Regions from separate parts of the Tessaracoccus zhenghani genome, predicted to be linked through region 1. Evidence: riboswitches for the same ligand, from Rfam matches in the RefSeq annotation. Region 1 holds a riboswitch; each other region holds the start of a gene.
What was found. Region 1 has a riboswitch for thiamine pyrophosphate ahead of ACX1DX_RS07780 (thiamine ABC transporter substrate-binding protein). Riboswitches for the same ligand answer to the same signal wherever they lie in the genome.
Positions count from the first base shown of each region.

Region 2: linked by a shared signal. The riboswitch ahead of ACX1DX_RS11195 (MFS transporter) and the one ahead of ACX1DX_RS07780 (thiamine ABC transporter substrate-binding protein) in region 1 are both predicted to bind thiamine pyrophosphate.
Region 3: linked by a shared signal. The riboswitch ahead of thiC (phosphomethylpyrimidine synthase ThiC) and the one ahead of ACX1DX_RS07780 (thiamine ABC transporter substrate-binding protein) in region 1 are both predicted to bind thiamine pyrophosphate.

Region 1 is NZ_CM137275.1:1,613,575-1,619,302, reverse strand. It holds gene ACX1DX_RS07790 (ABC transporter ATP-binding protein) at 1-340, opposite strand, end outside; gene ACX1DX_RS07785 (ABC transporter permease) at 334-1,983, opposite strand; gene ACX1DX_RS07780 (thiamine ABC transporter substrate-binding protein) at 1,980-3,041, opposite strand; TPP riboswitch at 3,076-3,181, opposite strand; gene disA (DNA integrity scanning diadenylate cyclase DisA) at 3,241-4,284, opposite strand; gene ACX1DX_RS07770 (ABC1 kinase family protein) at 4,310-5,728, opposite strand, start outside.
Region 2 is NZ_CM137275.1:2,362,002-2,367,729, forward strand. It holds gene ACX1DX_RS11180 (oxygenase MpaB family protein) at 1-150, shown strand, start outside; gene ACX1DX_RS11185 (thiamine phosphate synthase) at 156-812, opposite strand; gene thiM (hydroxyethylthiazole kinase) at 809-1,582, opposite strand; gene ACX1DX_RS11195 (MFS transporter) at 1,579-2,919, opposite strand; TPP riboswitch at 2,910-3,019, opposite strand; gene ACX1DX_RS11200 (plasmid stabilization protein) at 3,109-3,438, shown strand; gene ACX1DX_RS11205 (SDR family NAD(P)-dependent oxidoreductase) at 3,440-4,129, opposite strand; gene hslR (Hsp15 family ribosome-associated heat shock protein) at 4,212-4,577, shown strand; gene ACX1DX_RS11215 (alcohol dehydrogenase catalytic domain-containing protein) at 4,584-5,728, opposite strand, start outside.
Region 3 is NZ_CM137275.1:1,903,716-1,909,443, forward strand. It holds rRNA gene ACX1DX_RS09140 (16S ribosomal RNA) at 335-1,855, opposite strand; TPP riboswitch at 2,526-2,634, shown strand; gene thiC (phosphomethylpyrimidine synthase ThiC) at 2,626-4,344, shown strand; gene ACX1DX_RS09150 (nuclease-related domain-containing protein) at 4,463-5,323, shown strand; gene ACX1DX_RS09155 (TetR/AcrR family transcriptional regulator) at 5,340-5,728, opposite strand, start outside.

The DNA of each region.
Region 1 (5,728 bases):
CCACGCGCTCGTACTGCTCCGGCTTGGGGAGTCTGCCCAGGCCGTAGGCGATGTTGCGGGCCACGTTCATTGTCGGGAACAGTTGGCCGTCCTGGAACACCAGGCCGAAGTTGCGCTTGTGCACCTTCACGGGGGCGAGGTCCTCGCCGTCCCAGAGGATGGCCCCCGACGAGAGGGGTTGCAGGCCGGCGATGGCCCGCAGCAGCGTCGACTTGCCGGATCCGGACGCGCCCAGCAGCGCCACGATCGTGCCCGGCTCCACCCGGAGCGACACGTCGTCGACGGCGACCGTGCGGCCGTAACGGACCGACACATCGTGTACTTCCAGACCGGTCACCACGCGGCCACCTCCTTCGGCCGCAGGCGTTCGGCGGCGGCCATCGTGATCCCTGCCAATCCTGCCAGCACCACGGAGGCGGCCAGCGCCACGCCGTAGTTCTCTGCGCCCGGGCGGCCGAACAGCCGGAAGATCAACACAGGCAGCGTCGGGTTGTCCGGCCGGGCCAGGAAACTCGTGGCACCGAACTCACCCAGCGAGGTGGCGAAGGCGAACCCCACCGCCAGGCCCACCGCCCGGCCGAGATGGGGCAGCTCGATGCGGCGCACCACCTGCCAGGGCGTGGAGCCCAGCGTGGCCGCGGCCTCGAGTTGGCGGGGGTCGATGGCGCGCAGGGTGGGCAGCAGTGTGCGGACCACGAGCGGCAGGGCGACGACGGCCTGGGCCACGGGGATGAGCACGATGCTGGAGCGGAGGTCCAGCGGCGGCCGGTTCAGCGTGATCAGATAGCCGAAGCCCACGGTGACGGCGGACACGCCCAGCGGCAGCAGGAACAGCGACTCCACCACGGCCAGTGCGGATCTGCCCGCCGCGCGTCGGGGTCGCCTGGAGGCGACGAGCGCCACGAGCAGCCCGAGGGTCACGGCGATGGCCGTCGCTGCGATGGCTGTGACCAGTGAGGTGCGGAGTGCTGCCCACACGCTCACTCCGGCGCCGCCCTCGGCGGCGAGTTGCAGGTAGTTGACGACGGTGAACCCACCGTCGCGGTGCAGTGAGCGCCACGCGAGGTTGGCGAGGGGGAGGCCGAGCAGCGCCACGGCCACGGCCAGCGTCAGGCCGAGCGCCGGACCGTCGCGGCGCAGGGAGAGGCCGCGCTCCGAGTCGACGTCGGGTTGCAGCCTCAGGGCGCGGGTCATGCGGGCCTGGGCGCGGCCGCTCAGCCAGAGAGCGGCGGACACGATGACGAGCTGGGTGATCGACAGGGCGGCGGCCGACGGCAGGTCGAGGAGTTGCGTGGTGAGGAACCAGATCTCGGTCTCGATGGTGCGGTAGCGGGTCTGGCCCAGCACCATCACAATGCCGTAGCTGGAGGCGCTGAACAGGAACACCAGGGATGCGCCGGAGACAATCGCCGGCGTCAGGGCCGGCAGCGTCACGGTGCGCAGTGTGCGGAGGGGAGAGGCGCCCAGCGTGCCGGCGGCCTGGGCCAGGCGCGGGTCGAGGCGCGCCCAGAGGGTGCCCACCGTGCGCACGATCACGGAGTAGTTGAAGAACACCATCGCGGCGAGGATGGCGGCCGGGGTGCCGGCCAGGCCGAGCCAGCCGAGCAGCCCGTCGGGGCGCAGCAATGAGCCGAATGCGACGCCCACCACCACCGTGGGCAGCACGAAGGGGATGGTGATGAGGGCGCGCAAGGTGTCGCGGCCGCGGAACCGGCAGCGGTAGAGGAGGTAGGCGCCCGGCAACCCGAGCACCAGACACAGCAGCGTGGAGGCGGTGGCCGTGCCGAGGGTGAACCAGATGGCCCCCCAGGTGCGGCGGGAGCCGAAGACTGAACTGAAACCCTCGAGCGTCCATGAGGTGTCGTCGTGGAAGCCCCGCAGCACGAGCGCGGCGGCGGGCCACGCGAAGAAGAGCGTCAGGAAGGCGGCCGGAACGAGCGCCGTCAGCGCCCATCCCAGCCGCCAACCCAGGGTCGATCTCACCCCATGGCCTCGGTCCAGTCACGGATCCACTGGTCGCGGTTCGCGTCGATCTCTTCGGGGGAGACCTCCACCGGCGACGGTGCCAGCGGCGCGAAGCGGGCCCACTCCTCGGGCAGTTCGGTGTCGGTCGCCGCAGGGTACATGTACATCTCGGTGGGGAACACGCTCTGCACCTCGGGGCTGAGCAGGAAGTCGACGAAGGCGCGGGCGCCTTCCTCGTTCTGGGCGCCCGCGAGGACGCCGGCGTACTCGACCTGGCGGAAGCACGTGTCCAGCAGCGCTTCGGTGGTGGATTCGTCCCCGTCCACTGTGTACGCGGGGGAGGTGGCGTAGCTCAGCACCAGCGGGCGGGGCCCTGCGCCGTCGGCGCCCGAGAAGTCCGTGTAGTAGGCCTCGGTCCAACCCGAGGCGACCTTCAGGCCGTTGTCCGCCAGGGCGGACCAGTAGTCGAGCCAGCCGTCGCCCTTCTCGCCGATGGTGGCGAGCAGGAAGGCCAGGCCCGGCGAGGAGGACGCCGGGTGGGTCACGACGAGGAGGTCCTTGTATTCGGGTTTGAGGAGGTCGTCGAGGGTGGCCGGGATGGTCAGGTCGTGCTCGGCGAACCAGCGCTTGTCGGCGTTGATGCACACGTCGCCGAAGTCGATGGGCGTGAGGCCCTCGGTGGCCATGGCCCTGGCCTCCTCCGGGAGGGCCTCTGACTCGTAACCGGAGAGGACACCCTCCTCCGCGGCGCGCGAGGCGTAGGTGTTGTCGATGCCGAACACCACGTCGCCGAGCGGCGAGTCCTTCGTGAGGATGAGCTGGTTGACCAGGGTGCCGCTGTCGCCGGGCTGGACGTAGGTCACGTCCAGGCCGGATTCCTCGGCGAACCGGGCCTTGAGGTCGTCCGGCAGGCTGAACGAATCGTGGGTCACCACCGTCAAGGTCGACGACGAGGTGAGCGCCTCGGACGTCTCGCGCGCGGGGCCTTCCGTGCCCCCCGGGGTGGCCGCTCCGCCGCAGGCCGCCAGCGCCAGCACGGCGGCGGCCGCGATGGCAGAGTGTACGAAGAACTTCATGTCCGCTCCTTCAAGAGGAGGGCTCGGCGGATGCCGAGGAGAATTCCCAACTCCCTACGCCGGTGCTAACCGGATCAGGTTTGAGGGTCTGCGGCCTCCCGCACTCTCAGCGCCCCGGTGGCGCTCCCCTGTGTTCGGCGTCCACCTTAGCGCAGTCCGGGAAGTGCTCTCCAGGGGGTTCGCGGCTGACGGGCGTCTGTCAGGAACCGCTGGAGTCCGTGATCCGCAGCAGGGCGTCGCGGATCTGGCGCGCACGGCGTGGGCCGATCCCGTCGATCTCCATCAACTGCGACACGGAGGCGCCGAACATCTCCTGCAGGGTGTACCTGCCCACCAGCTTCGACACCATCGGCGCCGGTAACCGGCCCACCCGGGAGAGGAGTCGCACGCCGCGCGTCTCCAGGCTCTGTTCCAGGTTGGCGTTCGCCCCGAACCCCAGCCGCTCCGCCACCAGGCCGCCGCTGAAGAGTTCCTCGGGAGAGAAGTTGTGCAGGGCCAGCAGGTCGAATTCCGAGGGGTCCGACAGGTTGTGCGCGTAGTCCTCCGTCAGCAGATCCGCGACCCCCTCGAAGTGGCTGGCCAGTTCCGTGTGCTGCAGCGCGACCATCCTCCCCTCGACCCCGAGGATGTCCACATGGAACTGCATCTCCGTGGACAACCTGCGGGTGAGTTCCAGGCGGTGCGCGACGTGGGTGAGGTCGCGCAGGGTGACCTGCTCGCCGATCTCGAGCAGCGTGAACTGCTCCATCTGGTCTGTGAGCCGCGTGACGACGCGCGACAGAGTGGCCAGCGTCTGGTTCGCCCGGCTGATCACCTGGGGCACGGTCTCGACGGGATGGCGCCGGCCCCCCAGGAAGAGGGAGACGGTGCTCATAGAGGCCGATACGGTGACCACCGGCACGCCGGCAGACTGGGCCGTGCGGTCCGCCGACCGGTGCCTGGTGCCCGTCTCGGCCGTGGGAAGATCGCCCTCCGGCACGAGGTGCACGCCGGCGGCCACGATGCGGCTGAGGTCGTTGGAGAGGATGATCGCCCCGTCGAGCTTCGCGAGTTCGCGGAGATTCTGCTCGGTGCAGTCGACGCCGAGTTGGAAGCCGCCCGAGCACACCTGCTGGACCCTCGTGTTGTTGCCGAGCACGATGAGGGCGCCGGTGCGGCCGAGCAGGATGCGATCCAGGCCCCCGCGCAGCTGGGTGCCCGGCGCGAGCAACCGCAGATAGCGGCGGATGGCGGACCTTGGCACCTGGACTCCTTACGTCGGGGTCAGTCTACGGGGCGTCGTCGTACAGCTTGCGGCGCCTGTCACGGCGCTTGACGCGTCGGACCGGGGGCCGGTCCTCGAAGAGGATCCCGACCACCATGACGAGGCCCCCGATGGCGGCGATGAGGAAGAAGATCGCGCCCAGCGCGGGGTAGCCCAGTAGGTGGGGCCCGACGTCGGCGACCATCAGCAGGGCGGCCGCCACCGTGATCGCGGCCAGGATCAGCGCGACCGACACCCGGTTGGCCACCTGGTGCAGCACCATGTGGAGCCGGTCCTCGTCGACGGCGTTGATGTTGAAGCTCAACTCGCCCTCGGCGAGGGAGTCGAGGATGCGGTTCGCGCGGCGGGGGAGCCGCTCGATGAACTCCTTGCCCTCCAGCCCGCTCAGCAGCGTCTGGCCGGCGCTCGGGCTGAAACCGGCGCGGAGGATGGTGGAGACGTTGGCGCGGATGGCCTCGATGGGCGTGAAGCCGGGATCCAGGTGCTGCGTGGCCTGATCCAGGTTCAGCAGCGCCTTGCCCACCATCGTCATCTCCGCGGGAGGACGGAGTCCGTGTTCCCCTGAGAGCCGGGCCAGTTCCATCAGCACGGTGCCCGCCTGGAGATCCGGGCCCATGGCGAGCGTGGTGGACACGAGGTGGGTGACGGAGTCACGGAAGGCCGCCGCATCGTAGTCCTCCAGCGGGTGGCCCATCCCGGCCAGCACCATGGCCGCGGCCTCGCCGTCGGCGTCGCCGATGGCCACGAGCAGCTTCACCAGCGACGTCCGGACCCGCGCGGGCAGACGCACCACCATGCCCACGTCGAGGATGGCGATGCGGTGGTCCGGGGTGAGGAACAGGTTGCCGGGGTGGGGATCCGCGTGGAGGATGCCGTCCACCAGCATGGCCTTCAGCATGAAGTGGAACAGCGAACCCGCCAGCGCCGGGCCGTCGACGTCGAGCAGTTCGATCCTGCCGACGTCGGTGATCTTCTTCCCGGGCATCAACTCGAGCGTGAGCACCTCGTCTGTGGAGTAGTCGTCGATGGGGGTGGGCACCACGAGGTCGCGTTCGTCCTCGGCGAGGTCCGCGAACAGGCGCAGGTTCGCCGCCTCCTTGCGGTAGTCCAGCTCGTCGGCCATGGAGCGCCGGAACTGGGCCAGCATCCGCGCGGCACCGAGGCGGGGGCCGACGGGTGTGTTGTGGTCCACGAAATCTGCCAGGCCTGCGAGGGAATCCAGGTCGTTGCGCACCCGGTCGCGCACGCCGGGGCGCAACACCTTCACGACGACGTCGCGGCCGGACTTCGTCACCCCCCGGTGCACCTGCGCGAGGGAGGCGGCGGCGATCGGCACGTCGTCGAACTCCGAGAACATCGCGTTCACGGACGCGCCCAGCGACTCTTCGATGCGCGCGCGAATCTGTTCGACGGGCACCACTTC
Region 2 (5,728 bases), 750 kb from region 1:
CGCGAACTGCGGCTCCCCGCGGGCCGGTGGTTCGACGTGTTGTTCGGTCAGCCCCTCGGCCGCTTCTCGACGACGATCGTGCGCTGGGCGCTCACTCCCGAAGCCCGTCGCGACCGGTTGGGGGCGCCGCCCCGCGCTTCAGCCTCCTGAGCCCCCTAGGAGCGAGCGAAGCTAGCGAAGGGCGCGGCCAGGATCTCCCGGACCACGGCCGCCGGGTCGTCAGCACCCATCACTGCGCGCACCACGGCGACTCCCGCCACCCCCGCCTCGGCGAGTGCCCGCGCATCCGCCGCCTGCACATCGCCGATCGCGACGACTGGTAGCCGGGTCGCGGAGACCATCGCCGGGTAGCCCGCGAGACCCAGGGGCTCGCGCCCCGAGTCCTTCGTCGGGGTGCGCCTGAACGGCCCGCACCCGACGTAGTCGATCACCCCGGCGAGCTCGTCCGCAGCGCGCACGAGTTCCAGCGTGCCGGTCGTCAGGCCGATGACCGCCGCCGGCCCGAGCAGTTCACGCGCGGCCACCGCCGGCAGGTCGTCCTGCCCCAGGTGCACCCCCTGCACCCACTCAGGCGACTCCCTCAGCGCGGCCAGCGCCACGTCGACCCTGTCGTTGACCACCACCTTCGACGACGGGTTGGCCTCGTGCACCGCCCGCCCCACGTCGAGCGTCAGGCGCAGCAGCTCCCGCGCGGAGAGGTGCTTCTCCCGCACCTGGATCACGCCGGCGCCGGCCCCGGCCGCCGCGGCGGCCGTCGCCACCACGTCCGGTCCGTTCCCGGAGGTGATCACATAGCAACGAAGGTCGATCATTCTGCTGCCCTTTCATCCGCTGCCGACGCGTCCAGGGTGGCGAGCGCGTCCACCAGCGCCACCTTGAACGACCCCGGCCCCGAAGCGACGGCCGCCGCGTCCTCGGCGGCCAGACACAGCCAGGCCGTCGCCGCGTGGGCCGCGTCGAACGGGTCAGCCACCGCGGCGCACGCCGCGATGAGCGCGCCCAGCGTGCAGCCGGTTCCGGTGACCCGGGTCAACAGCGCGTGCCCGGCGGTGACGCCGATCCTGCGCTCACCGTCGGTGATGAGGTCGCGCGCTCCCGACACCGCGACGACGGCGTGGGAGGCCCGAGCCAACAGGGTCGCCGCTTGCGCAGCCTGCTCAGGCGTGTGCGCGGTGTCGGCGCCCCGCCCCGTCACCCCGGTGCCCGCGATGTTCAGGATCTCCGAGGCGTTGCCGCGGACCACGGCCGGCGCCTCGGACAGCAACCGGCGGGCCAGCGGCGTGCGGACCGGCGCGATCCCCACCGCCGTCGGGTCCAATACCCAGGGAGTGCCCAGCGAGTGGGCCCTGGCGACGGTGGCGGGGATGCCCGCCATACCGTCGGAGGAGAGGGTGCCGAGGTTGATCAGCAGCGCGTCGGCCACCTCCACCATCGACGGCGCCTCCTCCGACGTCTCGGTCATCATGGGCCGCGCGCCCGCGGCGAGCAGGGCGTCGGCGACGAAGTTCATCGACACCGCCGCACTCAGGCAGTGCACCAGCGGCGCCCGTTCGCGCACGGCCGTGATGACGTCGGCGATCATGCGGCCACCTGACGGGAGGCGACAGCCTCGAGGTCGTCTGTGAGTTCCCGCGGCCGCAGGGCCGGGCCCACCGCACCGCACACCGCGACGAGAGCGCCGCCCAACACCATGAGGCCCACGACGGCGGCGTCGCGCCCGAACCAGCCCTCCAGCGTGGGCAGGTAGAAGGGGTACAGGGCCGGGATGACGATGGACAGGCTGTAGGCCGTGCCGTAACCCGTGGCCCGCACGGCAGTGGGGAAGCGCTCCGACAGGTACGCGCCCACTGGGCCGTAGGCAGTGACGGTCAGCACCTGCAGGGCGACGGCGCACACGGCGATCAGCCACACGGCCGGGCCGCTCATGATCGCCAGCCACAACAGCGGCGCCGACACCGCCGCGAGCACTCCCCAGATGACGAAGAACCGCCGACGGCCCAGCACGGTGGAAAGGTGCCCCGTGACACCCATCACGATGGCCTGACCGACGGCGGCGCACCCCATCACCAGGCTCACGCTCGTGGGCGCCAGCCCCACGTCGGTGCCCAGCCGGGGCGTCAGCATGATCACGGTGGTGTTGGTCAGGAACCACAAACCGCTCATCAGGCCGAACATCTGCCAGAACGCCGGTGCGTAGGCGCCGGTCAGCACTTCCAGCAGCCCGAGCCTGCGCCCCGTGGCGCGGCTGCGGTGGAACACCGGCGCGTCCGTGACGTGTCGCCCGTAGTAGATCAGCATCCCCACCGACGCCAGACCGCCCGCCGCGAAGGAGGCCCGCCAGCCCCAGGCCGCGTAGTCCTCGGCCCCGAGCGCCACCAGCAGGATGCCCGTGGCGAACGCGATGGTGGCCTGCGCCCACGGCGCCATCGACATGATCAGGCCGGAGAACAGGCCGCGGCGCCTCGGCTTCGACCACTCCATCGCGAGCGGGATCGCCGCTGAGTACTCCCCGGCGATGAAGATGCCGCCGAGGAAGCGCAGCGCGATGACGATCATGATCGCCGCGCCTCCGATCGACTCGTGTGTGGGGACGGCCGCGATGCCGAACGTGCACGCCGCGGTGCCGGCGATGGCGACCTTCGTCGTCGTGGTGCGGCCGAGGTGGTCGGCGATCTGGCCGAAGACCATGCCCCCGATGGGGCGGCCGAGCAGCATCGCCATCACGACGATGGCGCCGGTGGTGGCCGCGGCATGCGGCCCCGCGAGCACGGTCAGGGCCGGGGCCAGCGCGACGAGTGGCAGGAAGATGTGCAGTTGGTCGACGTAGTTGCCCAGGACGCCGCCGCGGAGCGCAGCCTTTCCCTCGGGAGGCAGCGTCCGCGGGGGCGCGGTGGTGGGCATTGCAAGGGTGTGTGACATGGTTCACTTCCTTCGCCGGCATGACCCGGACAGGTTCGGACGGTCCGGGCCGCATCAGCCCCATCTCAGCCCTCTGCCGAGGGCACCCGCGTGGATGGCAGCACCCTAGCCCACCGTCGGTCCGCGCTAAAGGGGGTAGCCGGACGTGGAACGCCGCCGTAGCGTTGGTGGACCGAGCAGGAGGTGGGGATGAGCCCCAAGGCATGGAGCGCCAAGCGCGAACGGCAGTACGAGCACATCAAGGAGGGCCTCGAGGAGCGCGGCGAGGACGAGGACACGGCTGAGGAGATCGCCGCCCGCACAGTGAACAAGGAGCGCGCTCGGGCAGGCGAGGCGAAGGAATCCAGCAGGTTGTCCCGCGAGGACATCTCGTCAGGCCGACGCGGTGGCCTCCGCTCCCACAATGGGCCGGGTGGCCGTACCCGGGACCAGCTCTATGAAGAGGCCAAGCGCAAGAACGTCGAGGGCCGCTCGAAGATGAACAAGGCGGAGCTGGAGAAGGCAGTCGACAAGAAGTGAATCAGCCGGCGTCGCGGACGTCCGCGATGACCTTCTCGCCGAAGTCTGCGCGGTTGAGCAGCGTGATGATCCTGCGGGCCGCCTCGTCTGGCGATGACAGACGACCCTCGTCCTTCAGTGCCTGGAACTGGTCTCGCGCCGGGAAGTCCGTGCCGCGGATGGCTTCCTGCATCTGGGTGTCCACCACCCCCGGGGCGATGGAGGCCACGCGCACGCCCTCGAGGTTCTCCTCGGCGAGCGCCACGGCGTGCATGTCGACGGCGGCCTTGCCCGCGCAGTAGGTGCTCCACGTGGTGTGGGGGCGGCGCGCCGCCCCGCTGCTGATGTGCACCACGCGCAGAGGCGCCCCAGCGGTGCGCAGCCTCACCACGGCGTCGGTCAGGATGATGGGAGCGGTCACGTTGACGTTGACCGACCGCTCGATCTCCGCCGGGTCCAGCGTGCCCACGAAGCCGATGGGCGACACCGCCCCCGCGTTGTTGATCAGGATGATGTCCGAGGCGCCCGCCAGGAACTCCGCGAGTGCGCCGGATTCCAGCCACGCGGCCAGTTCCGACGCCGACCCCAGGTCCACCTGGGCGCCGGCAGAGCGCGACACGCCGAGGACGGCCCAGCCGTCGGCCTCCAACTGCGAGGCGAGCGCGGCACCGAGGCCCTTGCTGTGGCCGGTGACGATGGCTTTTCTGGTCATGGGGTTCCTTTCTGGCAGGTCTCTCGTCGCCACCGTACCGGGCCTCCCCGAGGCCCATTGACCGGGCGATTAGGATCAGCGCATGACCCGACTGGATGCCTGGCTGTGGGCGGTGCGCGTGTACAAGACCCGCTCGCTCGCAACCTCGGCCGTGCGCGGCGGGCACGTGAGGGTGAACGACCTGCTGCCCAAGGCGTCGCAGCATGTGGTGGCGGGCCAGGTCATCCGGGTGCGTAAGGACCAGGACGAGAAGATCCTCGAGGTGGTGGACCCCGGTCTGGCCAAGCGGGTCAGCGCGCCGCTGGCGCAGGCCGCCTACATCGACCGGACGCCCGAGAAGCCGCCACCCATCCCGGAGATGGTGGGCCGCGTGGCGGTGCGCGACCGCGGAGCCGGCCGCCCGACCAAGCGTGAACGCCGGGCGATCGAGCAGCTCCGCGGCCACTAGAGTCGGCTAGGCGCCGGCCAGCAACGCCTCCTCGGCCTGCTTGGTCCAGACGCCGTTGTTCAGCTTCGCGGCGACATGCGGAAGCTTCTCCGGCATGTCCACCAGACGCGTCAGCTCGAGGTCGTGCAGCATCGGGTACACCATGATCTTGCCGCCGCTGGTGCGGTTCATCACCGAGTCGATCGCGTCCTGGAAACCCTTCATGCCGGTCACGGCGTCCAGGCTGATGTGGGTGTCGATGATGCCTTCCTCGATCTTGCGCAGCACGGTGCGCATGTCCGAGACATCCGAGCCTGAGGTGCCCAGCATGAAGATGCGGCGCTCGACGATGCCCTGGAGGTCGAAGTCGCCCAGGGTGCCGGCGGGGATGCCCGCGAAGGCGTTGAGGATCGCCCCTTCGCCGGCGAGGTCCACGGCCTGGCTGACCAGTGCCGGGACGGGCACCATGCACGCGATGTGCGTGAAACCGTGCTGCAGTTCCTCGTCGCCGGTGTTGACGTAGGTGATCGGCACGCTGCGGCCGGCGGCGATGGGATCGACGGTGCGCGACAGGTGCGTCAGCCGGTCGTCGCTGAGGTCTGTGCCGGTGACGCGGATGCCCTCCACCCCGGAGGTGACGGCGCGGATGGTGTGCATCATGCCCATGGGGCCCGCTGCGCCGATGATGGCGACGTTGTCGCCGGCGCGCAGTTCGCCGTTGGCCGGCACCCAGGCGTAGCCGTCGGCCGGGTCGTCGCCGGTGGTGCCGACGAAGCGGATGAAGTCGTAGTGCACGCGGCCGATGTCGAGGGCCACCTTGCGGCCGATCGTCCCGCCGCCGAGGACCAGGCAGTAGGTGGCGCGCGTGCCGAGCAGCGGCGCCGTGGCCTCGATGACCTCAGGGTCTGAGCCGTAGTAGATGATGTCGTCGAACACCTGGCCCTCGAGTGAGGCGACCTCGCCCGGAGTCACGGAGACGGTCTCGGCCGGGGCGTGCGCCGAGGTGAGCGCGTCCAGCCCGGTGGGCTCGCCGTCGCTCACGACCAGGAGGCGACCACCGTCCTTGAGATGGTCGCGCTCTGCCCACGCGTAGGAGCCTTCGACGGTGGCCCAGGGCTCGATGAGACCCACCGCGGCCGCGGACGGGCCGTCGGAGACGTGGATCAGGAACT
Region 3 (5,728 bases), 290 kb from region 1:
AAAGATGCTCGCGTCCACTGTGAAGTTCTCAAAATACGGGCGAGCCCAGGACAACAACCACCCCGAAAGGCGACTGCCACCATGGTCCGCTAGAAGGCGTTGCACAAACAACCGACCCTTCAGGACCCAACAGCGTGCTTAGCCCGACACCAACCATCCCCCGAATTTCCACTCCCAGACCACAAGGACCCAGGCTGTACTGACGAGAAACGACTTCCTCCGAACTTCAAAAGTCAATGTTCCACATTCCGGTGCCGGCCGCGCTGGAAACACCTGTCCCAGAACACGACCATGAGCACCACAGTCAAAAACCGTGCTGCTACAGGCTCCTTAGAAAGGAGGTGATCCAGCCGCACCTTCCGGTACGGCTACCTTGTTACGACTTAGTCCTAATTACCGGTCCCACCTTCGACGGCTCCCTCCCACAAGGGGTTAGGCCACCGGCTTCGGGTGTTACCGACTTTCATGACTTGACGGGCGGTGTGTACAAGCCCCGGGAACGTATTCACCGCAGCGTTGCTGATCTGCGATTACTAGCGACTCCGACTTCATGGGGTCGAGTTGCAGACCCCAATCCGAACTGAGACCGGCTTTTTGAGATTCGCTCACCCTTGCAGGTTCGCAGCTCTTTGTACCGGCCATTGTAGCATGCGTGAAGCCCTGGACATAAGGGGCATGATGACTTGACGTCATCCCCACCTTCCTCCGAGTTGACCCCGGCGGTCTCCTATGAGTCCCCGGCATTACCCGCTGGCAACATAGGACGAGGGTTGCGCTCGTTGCGGGACTTAACCCAACATCTCACGACACGAGCTGACGACAGCCATGCACCACCTGTAAACCGACCATAAAGGGGCACCTATCTCTAGATGTTTCCGGCATATGTCAAACCCAGGTAAGGTTCTTCGCGTTGCATCGAATTAATCCGCATGCTCCGCCGCTTGTGCGGGGCCCCGTCAATTCCTTTGAGTTTTAGCCTTGCGGCCGTACTCCCCAGGCGGGGTACTTAATGCGTTAGCTGCGGCACGGAGTTCGTGGAATGAACCCCACACCTAGTACCCACCGTTTACGGCGTGGACTACCAGGGTATCTAAGCCTGTTTGCTCCCCACGCTTTCGCTTCTCAGCGTCAGGAAAGGTCCAGAGAACCGCCTTCGCCACTGGTGTTCCTCCTGATATCTACGCATTCCACCGCTTCACCAGGAATTCCATTCTCCCCTACCTTCCTCAAGTCTGCCCGTATCGGAAGCAGGCTCAGGGTTAAGCCCTGAGTTTTCACTACCGACGCAACAAACCGCCTACAAGCTCTTTACGCCCAATAAATCCGGACAACGCTCGCACCCTACGTATCACCGCGGCTGCTGGCACGTAGTTAGCCGGTGCTTCTTCTGCAGGTACCGTCACTCTCGCTTCGTCCCTGCTGAAAGCGGTTTACAACCCGAAGGCCGTCATCCCGCACGCGGCGTTGCTGCATCAGACTTGCGTCCATTGTGCAATATTCCCCACTGCTGCCTCCCGTAGGAGTTTGGGCCGTATCTCAGTCCCAATGTGGCCGGTCACCCTCTCAGGCCGGCTACCCGTCGAAGCCTTGGTGAGCCACTACCTCACCAACAAGCTGATAGGCCGCGAGTCCATCCTTGACCGCCGGAGCTTTCAAACCAACACGATGCCGTGCAGGCTGGTATCCGGTATTAGCACCTGTTTCCAGGAGTTATCCCAAAGTCAAGGGCAGGTTACTCACGTGTTACTCACCCGTTCGCCACTCGTGTACCCCCGAAAGGGCCTTACCGTTCGACTTGCATGTGTTAAGCACGCCGCCAGCGTTCGTCCTGAGCCAGGATCAAACTCTCCGTTGAAAATTATCAGTACAGACACCCCAAAAGGCACCTGCTCAACTGTCAACTAGTTTGATACCGACAAAATCCAAAAAACTGGACTTTAATCAATATTAATTCAAAGGAATCCATCCCCAACCAAAGCTGGGAGACGGGTTCGCACGACAAGACTCCGAAAAGCCTTGCCAGTGCATGTATTTGGCATTGACTTAAAGCACACTGTTGAGTTCTCAAGTTTCGGGTGCGACCCGCGCTTCAACCACACCATTTTCCGTGCGATTCCCGCTTGGGGCAACTCGATCAACTTTACTTGCCGTGTTCCAGCCTGTCAAATCGGCCGGTTTGGCTTGTTCCGTTGAGTTGTATTTGCCGCTTGGGCAACCCGCAGAACTTTACTTGTTGGCCTCCCCGTGTCAAATCGCTTGATCTGGGTGGATCAGCCGCAAATAAGCATGAATTCCCATGTGACTGGGGGTTTTGCTTGTTCAGCAGTCGCTTGCGCGAAGACCAATACTAGACAGACTCTGCGGAGAAGTCAAAATCGGTGTAGGGCTGGGCTCGCCTGCCGGCTGCGCGTCGCGTCGAGTCGCGAGGCGATGTCGTCCTGACAGGGGCTTGTGCTCCCACGAGGCGAGTGCGGAGCGTTCGCCATGAGACGTCGGTGGCGGTGAGCTCCCGCTGTGGTTGGCTTCAGACACCCCACGGGTGCCCGGGCACGGGCTGAGATCAAGCTGATGCCGCTTGCGACCGTCGAACCTGTCCGGGTCATGCCGGCGAAGGAAGAGAGTCAGATGGAAATCCATCCGCAGCATCGTGCCGTCACCATCTCCGATGGCGACATCCACGTCCCGGTCACCGCCATCAGCTTGGCGGACTCCCCTGGTGACGTCCCCAATGCCGACGTGCACGTCTACCGCACGTGTGGCCCCACCGTCGATCCTGTGGAAGGGCTTGCCCCGAAGCGCCGGGAGTGGATTGCCGGGCGAGGTGACACTGAACTCCATTCGGCGCGCTCCACCGACCTGGCCGACGACGGCCGGGCGGCCGTGCGTCGTGGCGCGGCCTCCGATGAATGGCGCGGCCGCAGGCAGGAGCCCATCCGAGCCATACCCGGCAAGAGGGTGACGCAGCTGCACTATGCCCGCAATGGCGTCGTCACCCCGGAGATGCGTTACGTGGCGCTGCGCGAGGGCGTCGCCGTCGAGAAGGTGGTGGAAGAGGTGGCGTCCGGCCGAGCGATCATCCCCGCCAACATCAACCACCCTGAGGCCGAACCGATGATCATCGGCAGGGCGTTCCTGACGAAGGTCAACGCCAACATCGGCAACTCCGCCGTCACCAGTTCCATCGCGGAGGAGGTGGACAAGCTGACGTGGGCTACCCGCTGGGGCGCCGACACAGTCATGGACCTCTCCACCGGTGATGACATTCACACCACGCGCGAATGGATCGTCCGCAACAGCCCCGTGCCCATCGGTACCGTGCCGCTCTACCAGGCGCTGGAGAAGGTGGACGGCAAGGCCGAGGAGCTCACATGGAAGGTGTACCGGGACACGGTCATCGAGCAGGCCGAGCAGGGCGTCGACTACATGACCGTCCACGCCGGCGTCCTCTTGAGGTACGTGCCGCTGACGGCTGATCGCGTCACGGGCATCGTCAGCCGGGGTGGGTCGATCATGGCCGGCTGGATGCTTGCTCACCACCGGGAGTCGTTCCTCTACGAGCACTTCGACGAACTGTGCGAGATCTTCGCGGCCTACGACATCTCGTTCAGCCTGGGCGACGGGCTGCGGCCCGGCTCCATCGCCGACGCGAACGACGAGGCTCAGTTCGCCGAGCTGCGCACCCTCGCCGAGCTGACGAAGCGGGCCTGGGAGTACGACGTGCAGGTAATGGTGGAGGGCCCCGGCCACATCCCGCTGAACCTCGTGGAGGAGAACGTACGCCTCGAGCAGGACTGGTGCCACGGCGCGCCGTTCTACACGCTGGGGCCGCTGGTCACCGACATCGCCCCGGGGTACGACCACATCACCTCCGCCATCGGGGCCGCAGTGATCGCCATGCACGGCACCGCGATGCTCTGTTACGTCACCCCCAAGGAACACCTGGGGCTGCCGAACCGCGACGACGTGAAGACCGGCGTCATCACGTACAAGATTGCGGCCCACGCCGCCGATGTCGCCAAGGGACACCCCGGGGCGCAGGTCCGCGACGACGCCTTGAGCAAGGCGCGGTTCGAGTTCCGGTGGCACGACCAGTTCGCGCTGTCGCTCGACCCGGACACCGCCATCGCGTTCCACGACGAGACCCTGCCCGCGGAGCCGGCGAAGACGGCGCACTTCTGCTCGATGTGTGGGCCGAAGTTCTGCTCGATGAAGATCAGCGGCGACATCAGGGCCCGGTTCGGTTCCGGTGTCGACGCGGAGTCGGGCATGGCGGCGAAGTCGCGGGAGTTCAGGGAGATGGGTGCACAGGTGTACCTGGACATCTCCGAGGCGCAGAGCGCCTGATTCTGGCGGGCTGGCCGCGGCCCGGAGGGATCGCGGCTAGCCTCGGCCCATGGGGGACAAGTCGTCGACCGCGTTCAATTTCAAGCGGTGGAAGCACTTCGGTAAAGATCGCTTATACGTGATTCGCTCCAGTGACGGGGTGCAGCTGGGTTATCAGGACATGGATGCCCACACGCTGCACCCAGAGTCACCGGAGCTCTCCGCGGAACTCGAGGCGGCCGTTGGCTATTGGCGCCGCCCAAGTGCCGAGCCGAGCCAATCGACGAAGCCGCCGGCGAGGCCGAAGGATCCCGCGGCGTTCACCGCATCCCGCCCCCCGGGACGGGCCGTCGGGGCAGTCCCCAGCAAGCCCACTCCCGTCCTCGACCTCATCCACAACACACCGGGCGTATCGCTCCAGGCACAGATCGAGGCCGCCCACGCGGTCGGCCAGCGCGCCACCATCCTGCGAAGCATCCTTCTTGGGAAGCACGCGCGCTCGCCGTGGGAGCGGGGTGCCATCGGTGAGCGGCTGGTGGCCGCTGAGCTCGAGAGATTGCGGAAGGCGGATCCACGATGGCGCTTCCTTCACTCGATCCCGGTGGGAACGAAGGACTCAGACATCGACCACCTACTGATCGGTCCAGCGGGCGTCTTCACCATCAATTCGAAGAACCACGCCGGGATGAAGGTATGGGTGGGCGGCAACACGTTCATGGTCAACGGCGTGCGCCAGCCCTATATCCGCAACTCGCGCCACGAGGCCAGCAGGGCAGCCAAGCTCCTCGGGAAGGCCGCGGGCTTCGCCGTCGCCGTGCGCGGCATGGTCGTGCCGGTGAACGCCGACACCTTCGTCGTGAAGGCGGCACCCGAGGACGTCACCGTCATCAACCGCAGCCGCCTGGTGAGGCACCTCCGGCGCTTGCCGGAGCGACTCCCTCAGCACACCGTCGAGAAGGTGTTCGAGCTTGCCCGCCGGAGCACCACGTGGCTCGGTTGAGCCGCTGAGCTACGACCTACGGGCGGGTGGAGGCGACGAACGCGGCCACGAGGCGGGCGACGACGCCGGGCGCGGCCCGGTGGATCGCTTCGGGCTGGGGGCGCGTCAGGATGGCGATGGCCGCGATGAACTCGACCGCGCTCAGGTCTGAGTTCAGCGCCCGCCTGTCGCTCAGCGCCTTCAACACAGCCGAGACGCCGGCGAGGGAGCGCTCCTGCGCCTCGGTCACTTCAGCCGGGAGGTCTGTGCCCTGCCCGGACAAGGCGTGGGTCAATGCCCCGACCTCCAGGGCGACGAGGCGGTTCACCAGCCCGACCCACGTCGCCTCCGGGTCTGCGTCCAGCCCCTCCGCTGCGTCGGCGACGGCGGCGTCGATGTCCGCCAGCAGGTCGAGCATCACGGCGG